2 regions of the Mesorhizobium sp. 43Arga genome follow, and region 2 is predicted to be linked to the other one. Evidence: predicted binding sites of a transcription regulator. Region 2 holds the regulator's gene; the other holds the start of a gene.
What was found. The regulator PhoB, encoded in region 2, activates phosphate uptake and scavenging genes when phosphate is short. The targets are predictions, from matches to a motif close to TGTCATNNANCTGTCAT.

Region 1 (4,144 bases), on a different contig from region 2:
GGCGAACAGGCCGACTATTCCGAACGCCAGGCGCTTTTCACCGATATGAGCCGGCTGGCGCTCGAAATCGCCACGGAGGGGCGCTAGGCCGTCTCCCGCCGGCGCGGGACCGCCCGGGTTCCGCGCCTCTTTTTGAGCCTGGCGGTCTCAGGCCCCAACCGGCTGGCCGTCCTTGCGGCGAATGGCGACCACCGATGGCCGCGGCGGCTGGCCGTTCTTGAAATCGGGCCACAGCGACTGTGCCTTGTCGAGCGTTTCGGCATCCTCGGACGGATGCTGGACCGAAAGGAACAGCGTCGTGCCATCCGGCGTGAAGCAAGGGCCGGTCGCTTCCGCGCCATGCGGGCAGGTGAAGAGCAGCTTTGGCAGGCCGCGCGCCGGGCCTTCCGTGTCGACGCCATAGACGCCGTCCGGCAGGTCGAAATCATTGGCGCCGTCGGTCGCCACCCACAGCCGGCCGGCCGGGTCGAAGGTGATGTTGTCGGGGCAGACGAACCAGCCATTGTCCGACGTCTCGGGATGGAAGATGGCGCCGACCTTGGCGTCCTTGGGATTGCCGCAGAGGACGAACAGGTCCCAGGCGTATTTATCGGCGGTGTGGTCGGCCTCGATGCTGCGGCCGCCAGGCGGGATCAGCTCGATAATGTGGCCCCAGAGGTTTTCGGGTCGCGTATTGGCTGGGTTGACCTTGGATTCGTCGCGCTTCTTGTTCTTGGTCATGACAGCGTAGACACGGCCGGTGACCGGATTGGTCTCGATGTCCTCCGGCCGGTCCATCGGGGTCGCGCCAAGCGCGTCGGCGGCAAGGCGCGTCTTCAACAGCACCTCGGCTTGGTCGGCAAAACCGTTCTCCGCCGTGAGCTTGCCCTGGCCGTGGACCAGCGGCAGCCATGTCATGGAGCCGTCGGCGTCGTAACGGGCGACCGAGAGCACGCCATCATCGAGAAGGCCGTTGCCGGAAGCCGGATTCGCCTTGTCGTAGGCCTTGTTCGAGACGTAGCGGTACATGTATTCGAAATAGTCGTCGTCGCCCATATAGACGACGATGCGGCCATCCTTGTTAAGGACGACCGTGGAGGCCTCGTGCGACATGCGGCCAAGGGCCGTGCGTTTCACCGGCTTCGACCTGGGATCATAAGGGTCGATCTCGACCACCCAGTCGAAGCGGTTCGGCTCGTTTGGCTCCTTGTCGATGTTGAAGCGGTCATGGAAGCGGCCACGACCGTAGATGTCGGAGCCATCGAAGCCGTAGCGGTCGAGAATGTCAGCGGTCGGCGCCTTTTTCGGGTCGCCGCCGAACAGGTCGGAAACGCCTTCCTCGCAGGTCAGCACGGTGCCCCAGGGAGTGAAGCCGCCGCTGCAATTGTAACTGGTGCCGAGCACTTTCGTGCCGGTCGCATCGGCTGTGGTCTTCATCAAGGCATGGCCGGCCACCGGTCCGGAAACGGTCATCTCGGTGTTCGCGGTGATGCGGCGGTTGAGCGGGCTGTCCTCGACGGTTTGCCACTTGCCGTCCTTAAGCATGATTTCGACGATCGAGTGGCCCATCGCCGTCAGGCCGAGATCGACCTGTTCCTTGCTCATCGCCTTGCCGGCGCCGTCTTCGGTCATGCTGGGGAACATCACATTGGGCGAGATATATTCGTTGTTGACGCAAAGCAGGCCGTGGTCGGAGTTCACCGAACCCTTGGGCAGCGGCAGGAAGGCGATGTAGTCGCAATTGTAGCCGAAGCGCTTGTCCTGCTCGTCGGCGGCGATCTTGTTGCCGTCGAAATCCCCCAGGCCGGCGACAAGCGGATCGCCCCAGCGGGCGACGATCGTTGTCTCATAGCCTTCGGCGGCGGCGTGGGTCTTGTCGTAGACGCGCTTCAGTTCGGAAAAGCCGAGGGTGGAAAGCGCCGCGGCCGCATGTGTTTCGCCGGCAAACAACGAGCCGACAAAGCTGCCGCCGGCGATCAGGGCGCCGGATGCCAGGCTGCCTTTCAGAAGGGACCGGCGCGAGACGCGCTCGGCGATGATTTCGCGAATGACAGGGGAGGATGAAGACGGGAAATTGGCCATGTGTCTGCCTCTCGATGTGGATGGGTGACGGCGCACCGCTGCCTATCCAGCTTCGGCAACATCCAGATGACATGAGAGGGCGGACACGGCTTGCGGGACGTACGGCCGCGCCGGTCCCTACGGATTGCTTCCCCTTGTGCAGGTCGAGGCGGTGAACGCGCCGTCGGGCTGCTTCATGATGATGTCGAAGGAAGGCGCGTTCTGGCCGTCCAGCGTTGCCTGGGTCATCGACAGCGAATTGCCGCCGGCGGTGTAACCGCCGAGCGGTCCCAGCCAGGAGATCACGCCATTTGCGTCCATCTGATAGTTATAGGCCTGCTGGGCGGTTCCGAAGGTTATCGGGCCTGTGTAAACGTTTCCCTTGATGGTGATGTCGCCGAGGTCGAGGAACATGCCGAGCAGGTAGACTTCGCAGTGATAGGTGCCGTCAGGCATCTTGCCATCGCTGAAGTCGGCGCGTGCGGCGCCGGTCGCCACCACCAGAAACACTGTGCCGATAAAAATGTGTGAAATCAGGGATGCCATGACGTCGCCCGGTTGAGCAACGAGCTTGCCCTATTTTTGCGCTGTGCCGCAACATTTGTCATCCCCGCCTCGCGTGGTGAGGCCAAAATCTAGGCATTTGATGATATTGGGCAAAATTTAGGCAGACGCAGTGTGCGCTGCGCAAATTTCCCTCAACCAATTTTTAACCGGCTCTCCTTTTCTTGTTCAATCTAATATACTAATCATCTGATAATGTTTGATTATTTGCCGATTTTCAGCATCCGGGCAGCGGTTGGCATGGGGGTTGCATTGTATTGTTGCGGTGCAATCAACCAGCTTGGGAGTCTTCCGGTATGAGGAGTAATTTCTCGACAATAACAAAAATGTTTTCGGCGAGCGTGGTTGCCGCCGGCCTGTTGATGTCGGCGCCCGCCAGGGCGGCTGACGATACGATCAAGGTCGGCATTCTCCATTCGCTGTCGGGGACCATGGCGATTTCGGAAACGACGCTGAAGGACGCCATGCTGATGCTTATCGATGAGCAGAACGCCAAGGGCGGCCTGCTCGGCAAAAAACTCGAAGCCGTCGTCGTCGATCCGGCTTCCAACTGGCCGCTGTTCGCCGAAAAGGCGCGCGAGCTGATTTCGAAGGATAAGGTCGCGGCGGTGTTCGGCTGCTGGACCTCGGTGTCGCGCAAGTCGGTGCTGCCGGTGTTCTCCGAACTCGACAACATCCTGTTCTATCCCGTCCAGTATGAGGGCGAGGAAAGCGAGCGCAACGTGTTCTACACGGGTGCCGCGCCGAACCAGCAGGCCATTCCAGCGGTCGACTATCTGATGAGCGAGGATGGCGGCTCGGTGAAGCGCTGGGTGCTGGAAGGCACCGACTACGTCTATCCGCGCACCACCAACAAGATCCTGGAAGCCTATCTGAAGGCGAAGGGCGTCGCGGCCGAAGACATCATGGTCAACTACACGCCGTTCGGCTTCTCCGACTGGCAGACCGAAGTCTCGGCGATCAAGAAGTTCGGCTCGGCCGGCAAGAAGACCGCCGTCGTCTCGACCGTCAACGGCGACGCCAACGTGCCGTTCTACAAGGAACTCGGCAACCAGGGCATCAAGGCCGAGGACATCCCGGTCATGGCCTTCTCGGTCGGCGAGGAAGAGCTGGCCGGTCTCGACACCGCGCCGCTGGTCGGCCATCTCGCCGCCTGGAACTACTTTGAGAGCGTCGACACGCCCGAGAACAAGAAGTTCATCGCCGACTGGCACAAGTTCATCAAGAACGACAAGCGCACCACCAACGACCCGATGGAAGCCCATTATATCGGCTTCAACATGTGGGTGAAGGCGGTCGAAAAGGCCGGCACCACCGATCCCGACAAGGTCATCGATGCCATGGTCGGTGTCTCGGTACCGAACCTGACCGGCGGCTATTCGACGATGATGCCCAACCACCACATCACCAAGCCGGTGCTGATCGGTGAAATCCAGGCAGACGGCCAGTTCGAGACCGTTTCGCGCACGCCGGGCCTGGTGATGGGCGACGAATGGTCCGACTACCTGCCGGACTCCAAGGACCTGATCTCCGATTGGCG
Region 2 (4,144 bases):
ATCGGGAGGATGTGAAAAAGCATGTCGGTCGGAATCCGCCACGACGATCTGCGCCGGCGCAACCGCGCCATGGTGATTGCGGCCGTGCGCCGGGCCGGCCGGCCCTCGCGCACCGAGATCGCCGCGACCACCGGCCTCAGCCATTCGACCATATCGGCCATTTCCTCCGACCTGATCGGCGAAGGCATCCTGGCCGAGGGCAGGCCCAGCGAGGCCGGCGCGCTGAAGCGCGGCAGGCCGCAGGTCGGCCTCGGCCTCAACCCCGAGGCCGCGACTGTGATGACCGTGGTGCTGTCGCTGAATTTCCTGTCGGTCGCCGTCATCGACTATGCCGGCCAGGTGATATCGGAAGAACAGCGCCGGTTGGACACGTTGACCATGTCGCGCGAGGCGCTGATCGGCGAATGCGTGGCCATCGTAAGGCGGCGTCTCGAGGATCCCGACATCGATGTGCGCAGCGTCGCCCGTATCGCGCTGGCGATCCAGGGCATCACCGACACCAAGGCCCGGGCAATGCTCTGGTCGCCGATCACCCCGCAGACCGACATCGCCTTCGCCGACATACTCGAAGCCGAGTTCGGCATCCCCGCCACCATGGAAAACGACTGCAATATGATGGCGGTGGCGCTGCGCTGGCGCGATCCCGAGCGCTATCGCGACGACTTCATCGCCATCCTGCTTTCGCACGGTATCGGCATGGGGCTGGTGCTGAAGGGCGAGCTGTTCACCGGCACCCATTCCTCGGGCGGCGAGTTCGGCCATATGATCCATCGGCCCGGCGGCGCGCTCTGCCGCTGCGGGCGGCGTGGCTGCGTCGAGGCCTATGCCGGCAACTATGCCATCTGGCGCAACGCCAGGCAGCTCAGCGAGGACACCGAGCCGGTTGCCGATGTCAGCGACGCGCAGATGCGGGCGCTCGCCGCGACGGCACGCGAACGCGACGGGCCTGAGCGCGAAGCCTATCGCAAGGCCGGGGAGGCACTCGGCTACGGCCTCGGCAGCCTGTTTGCGCTGATCGATCCCGCGCCCGTGGCCATGGTCGGCGTCAGCGCCGCCGCCTTCGACCTGATCGAGCCGGCGTTGCGCGAGGCCATTGCCCAGACCGCCGGCGGCCAGCATTCGGAGTCGATCTCCTTCGACACCGAGCCGAACGAACTGCCGCTGATCCGCGAAGGCTGCGCCATGCGCGCCCTGACCTTCGTCGACCAGGAGATTTTCGCGCCGGGCGTGCAAACGAAAGCAGGCCTTGCCGCGAAGAAAAACGTCGCCTGAGTCAGGTCGTGCTCAATCCTCGCGGATCGCGTAGCCCGCCCCACGAATGGTGCGGATGACGTCGGGCATGCGGCCATTGTTGACCGCCTTGCGCAGCCGGCCGACATGCACGTCCACGGTGCGCTCGTCGATATAGATCGTCTCGCCCCAGACATTGTCGAGCAGCTGGCTGCGTGAGAACACGCGGCCGGGATGCCGCATCATGAATTCGAGCAGGCGGAATTCGGTCGGCCCTAGCCGGATCTCGCTCTTCTTGCGATAGACCCGGTGCGATTCACGGTCGAGCACGATATCGCCGACCTTGAGCACGCTGGACAGCACTTCCGGCTTGGCGCGGCGCAGCAGCGCCTTGACGCGAGCCATGAATTCCGGCGTCGAGAACGGCTTGACCAGATAGTCGTCGGCGCCGGTGGAGAGCCCACGTACCCGGTCGCTTTCTTCGCCCCGCGCGGTCAGCATGATGATCGGCAGCCGCTCGGTCTCGGGCCGCATTCGTAGGCGCCGGCAGAGCTCGATGCCGGACACCGCCGGCACCATCCAGTCGAGCACCAGGAGATCGGGCACGTTCTCCTGCAGGCGGATTTCGGCTTCGTCGCCGCGAGTCACCACCTCGACCTGATAACCCTCCGATTCCAGATTGTAGCGGAGGAGCACACCCAGCGGCTCCTCGTCCTCCACCACCATGATGCGTGGTGCGATCATCGATTGGTTACCCCTGAGCTCAGGCCACCGGCGCCGACATCGCCGTCTCGTCCTGTTTTGGACGGTTGGCGGGCAGTTGCGTGCCGGTCAGGACATAGTACGCATTCTCGGCGATGTTGGTCACGTGGTCGCCGATGCGTTCGAGATTCTTGGCGCAGAACAACAGATGCGTACAGGCCGTGATGTTGCGCGGATCTTCCATCATATAGGTCAGCAGTTCGCGGAAGACGGAGGTGTATTTGACGTCGATCCGCTCGTCGTCGGCACGCAGCTTCGCCAGGGCCGCGGCATCACGCGCCGCATACTCCTCGATCACCCCCTGCACCTGGATCAGCACCAGCTGGGCCATGGCGTCGATGGAATGCGACAGGTCGCGCGGCGTGGCGCTGAGGCCGACAGTGCCGACCCGCTTGGCGATGTTCTTGGCAAGGTCGCCAATGCGTTCAAGGTCGCCGGCCATGCGGATCGAGCCTACGACATGGCGCAGGTCGTCGGCCATCGGCTGGCGCTTGGCGATCAGCGTGATGGCGCGGTCGTCGAGTTCGCGCTGGCGCGCATCCATGATGGCATCGTCGGAGACGACGCGCTGAGCGAGAGCATTGTCGGAGTTCAGAAGCGCCTTGGTGGCGCCGCCGACCATCGAACCGGCAAGGTCGCCCATGTCGCTGATCAGCCTGCTGATCTGTCCGAGATCCTCGTCGAAGGCTGCGACTGTGTGTTCGGCCATGATCCTGGTCCTCGTATGCGTGCGATCAGCCGAAGCGGCCAGTGATGTAGTCTTGCGTGCGCTTCTCGCGAGGCGACGTGAAAATCTTTTCGGTGCGGTCGAATTCGACCAGTTCGCCCAGATACATGAAGGCCGTCTGCTTCGAGACGCGCGCCGCCTGCTGCATGTTGTGGGTGACGATGACGATCGTGTAGTCGGCCTGCAGCTCGTCGATCAGTTCCTCGATCTTGGCGGTCGACAGCGGATCGAGCGCCGAGGCCGGCTCGTCGAGCAGGATGACCTCCGGCTTCACCGCCACGGTGCGGGCGATGCACAGCCGCTGCTGCTGGCCGCCCGACAGGCTGAGGCCGCTGGCATTGAGCTTGTCCTTGACCTCGGTCCACAGTGCTGCGCGCTTCAGCGCCTGCTCGACACGGCCGTCCATCTCGGCCTTGCTGATCTTCTCGTAGAGCCTGACGCCGAAAGCGATGTTTTCGTAGATCGACATCGGGAATGGCGTCGGCTTCTGGAACACCATGCCGATCTTGGTGCGCAGCAGGTTGAGGTCCTGCGAACGGTCGAGAACGTTCTGGCCGTCGAGCAGCACCTGGCCCTCGGCGGTCTGTTTGGGATAGAGCTCGTAGATGCGGTTGAAGACGCGCAGCAGCGTCGACTTTCCGCAACCCGACGGGCCGATGAAGGCGGTGACGCTGCGCTCGGGCAGCGACAGCGTGATATCCTTCAGCGCCTTCGACTGGCCGTAGTAGAAGTTGAGGTTCTTGACCTCGATCTTGGCCTTGGTCACCGCCTCGGCGGCGATCGTCATGTCTGGAGACAACATCTGGCTCATTTGTCCTCTCTGCGTCCGGTCAGGCTGCGCGCAAAGATGCTGAGCGCGAGAACCGTCAATGTGATGATGAGTGCGCCGGTCCAGGCCAGCTGCTGCCATTCCTCATAGGGACTGAGAGCGAACTGGAAGATGGTGACAGGCAGGCTGGCCATCGGCGCGTTGAGATTGCTCGACCAGAACTGGTTGTTCAGCGCCGTGAAAAGAAGCGGTGCCGTTTCGCCGGAAATACGGGCGATGGCCAGCAATATGCCGGTCACGATACCCGAAAGCGCGGCGCGATAGGCCACCGAGCGGATGACCACCCAGCGCGGCGCGCCGATTGCGGTGCCGGCTTCGCGCAAGGCATTCGGCACCAGATTGAGCATGTCCTCGGTGGTGCGCACGACGACGGGGATGACCAGGATGGCAAGTGCCACGGCACCGGCGATCGCTGAGAAATGCCCCATCGGCCGCACCATCAGCTCATAGACGAACAGGCCGATGATGATCGACGGCGCCGACAGCAAGATGTCGTTGATGAAACGTACTACGGTGGTGAGCTTCGAGAAGCGGCCATATTCGGCCATGTAGGTGCCGGCCAGCACGCCGATCGGCGTGCCGACGATGATGCCGAT

Region 1: ACWGS8_RS12925 (PhoX family protein) is a predicted target of PhoB. The motif match lies at 2,117-2,133, and genes of this name have one in related genera.

What each region holds. Positions count from the first base shown of each region.
Region 1 is NZ_JBSKBO010000003.1:61,519-65,662, forward strand. It holds gene ACWGS8_RS12920 (purine-nucleoside phosphorylase) at 1-87, shown strand, start outside; gene ACWGS8_RS12925 (PhoX family protein) at 148-2,061, opposite strand; gene ACWGS8_RS12930 (hypothetical protein) at 2,179-2,586, opposite strand; gene urtA (urea ABC transporter substrate-binding protein) at 2,901-4,144, shown strand, end outside.
Region 2 is NZ_JBSKBO010000001.1:411,058-415,201, reverse strand. It holds gene ACWGS8_RS02035 (ROK family protein) at 22-1,272, shown strand; gene phoB (phosphate regulon transcriptional regulator PhoB) at 1,285-1,974, opposite strand; gene phoU (phosphate signaling complex protein PhoU) at 1,994-2,701, opposite strand; gene pstB (phosphate ABC transporter ATP-binding protein PstB) at 2,727-3,530, opposite strand; gene pstA (phosphate ABC transporter permease PstA) at 3,527-4,144, opposite strand, start outside.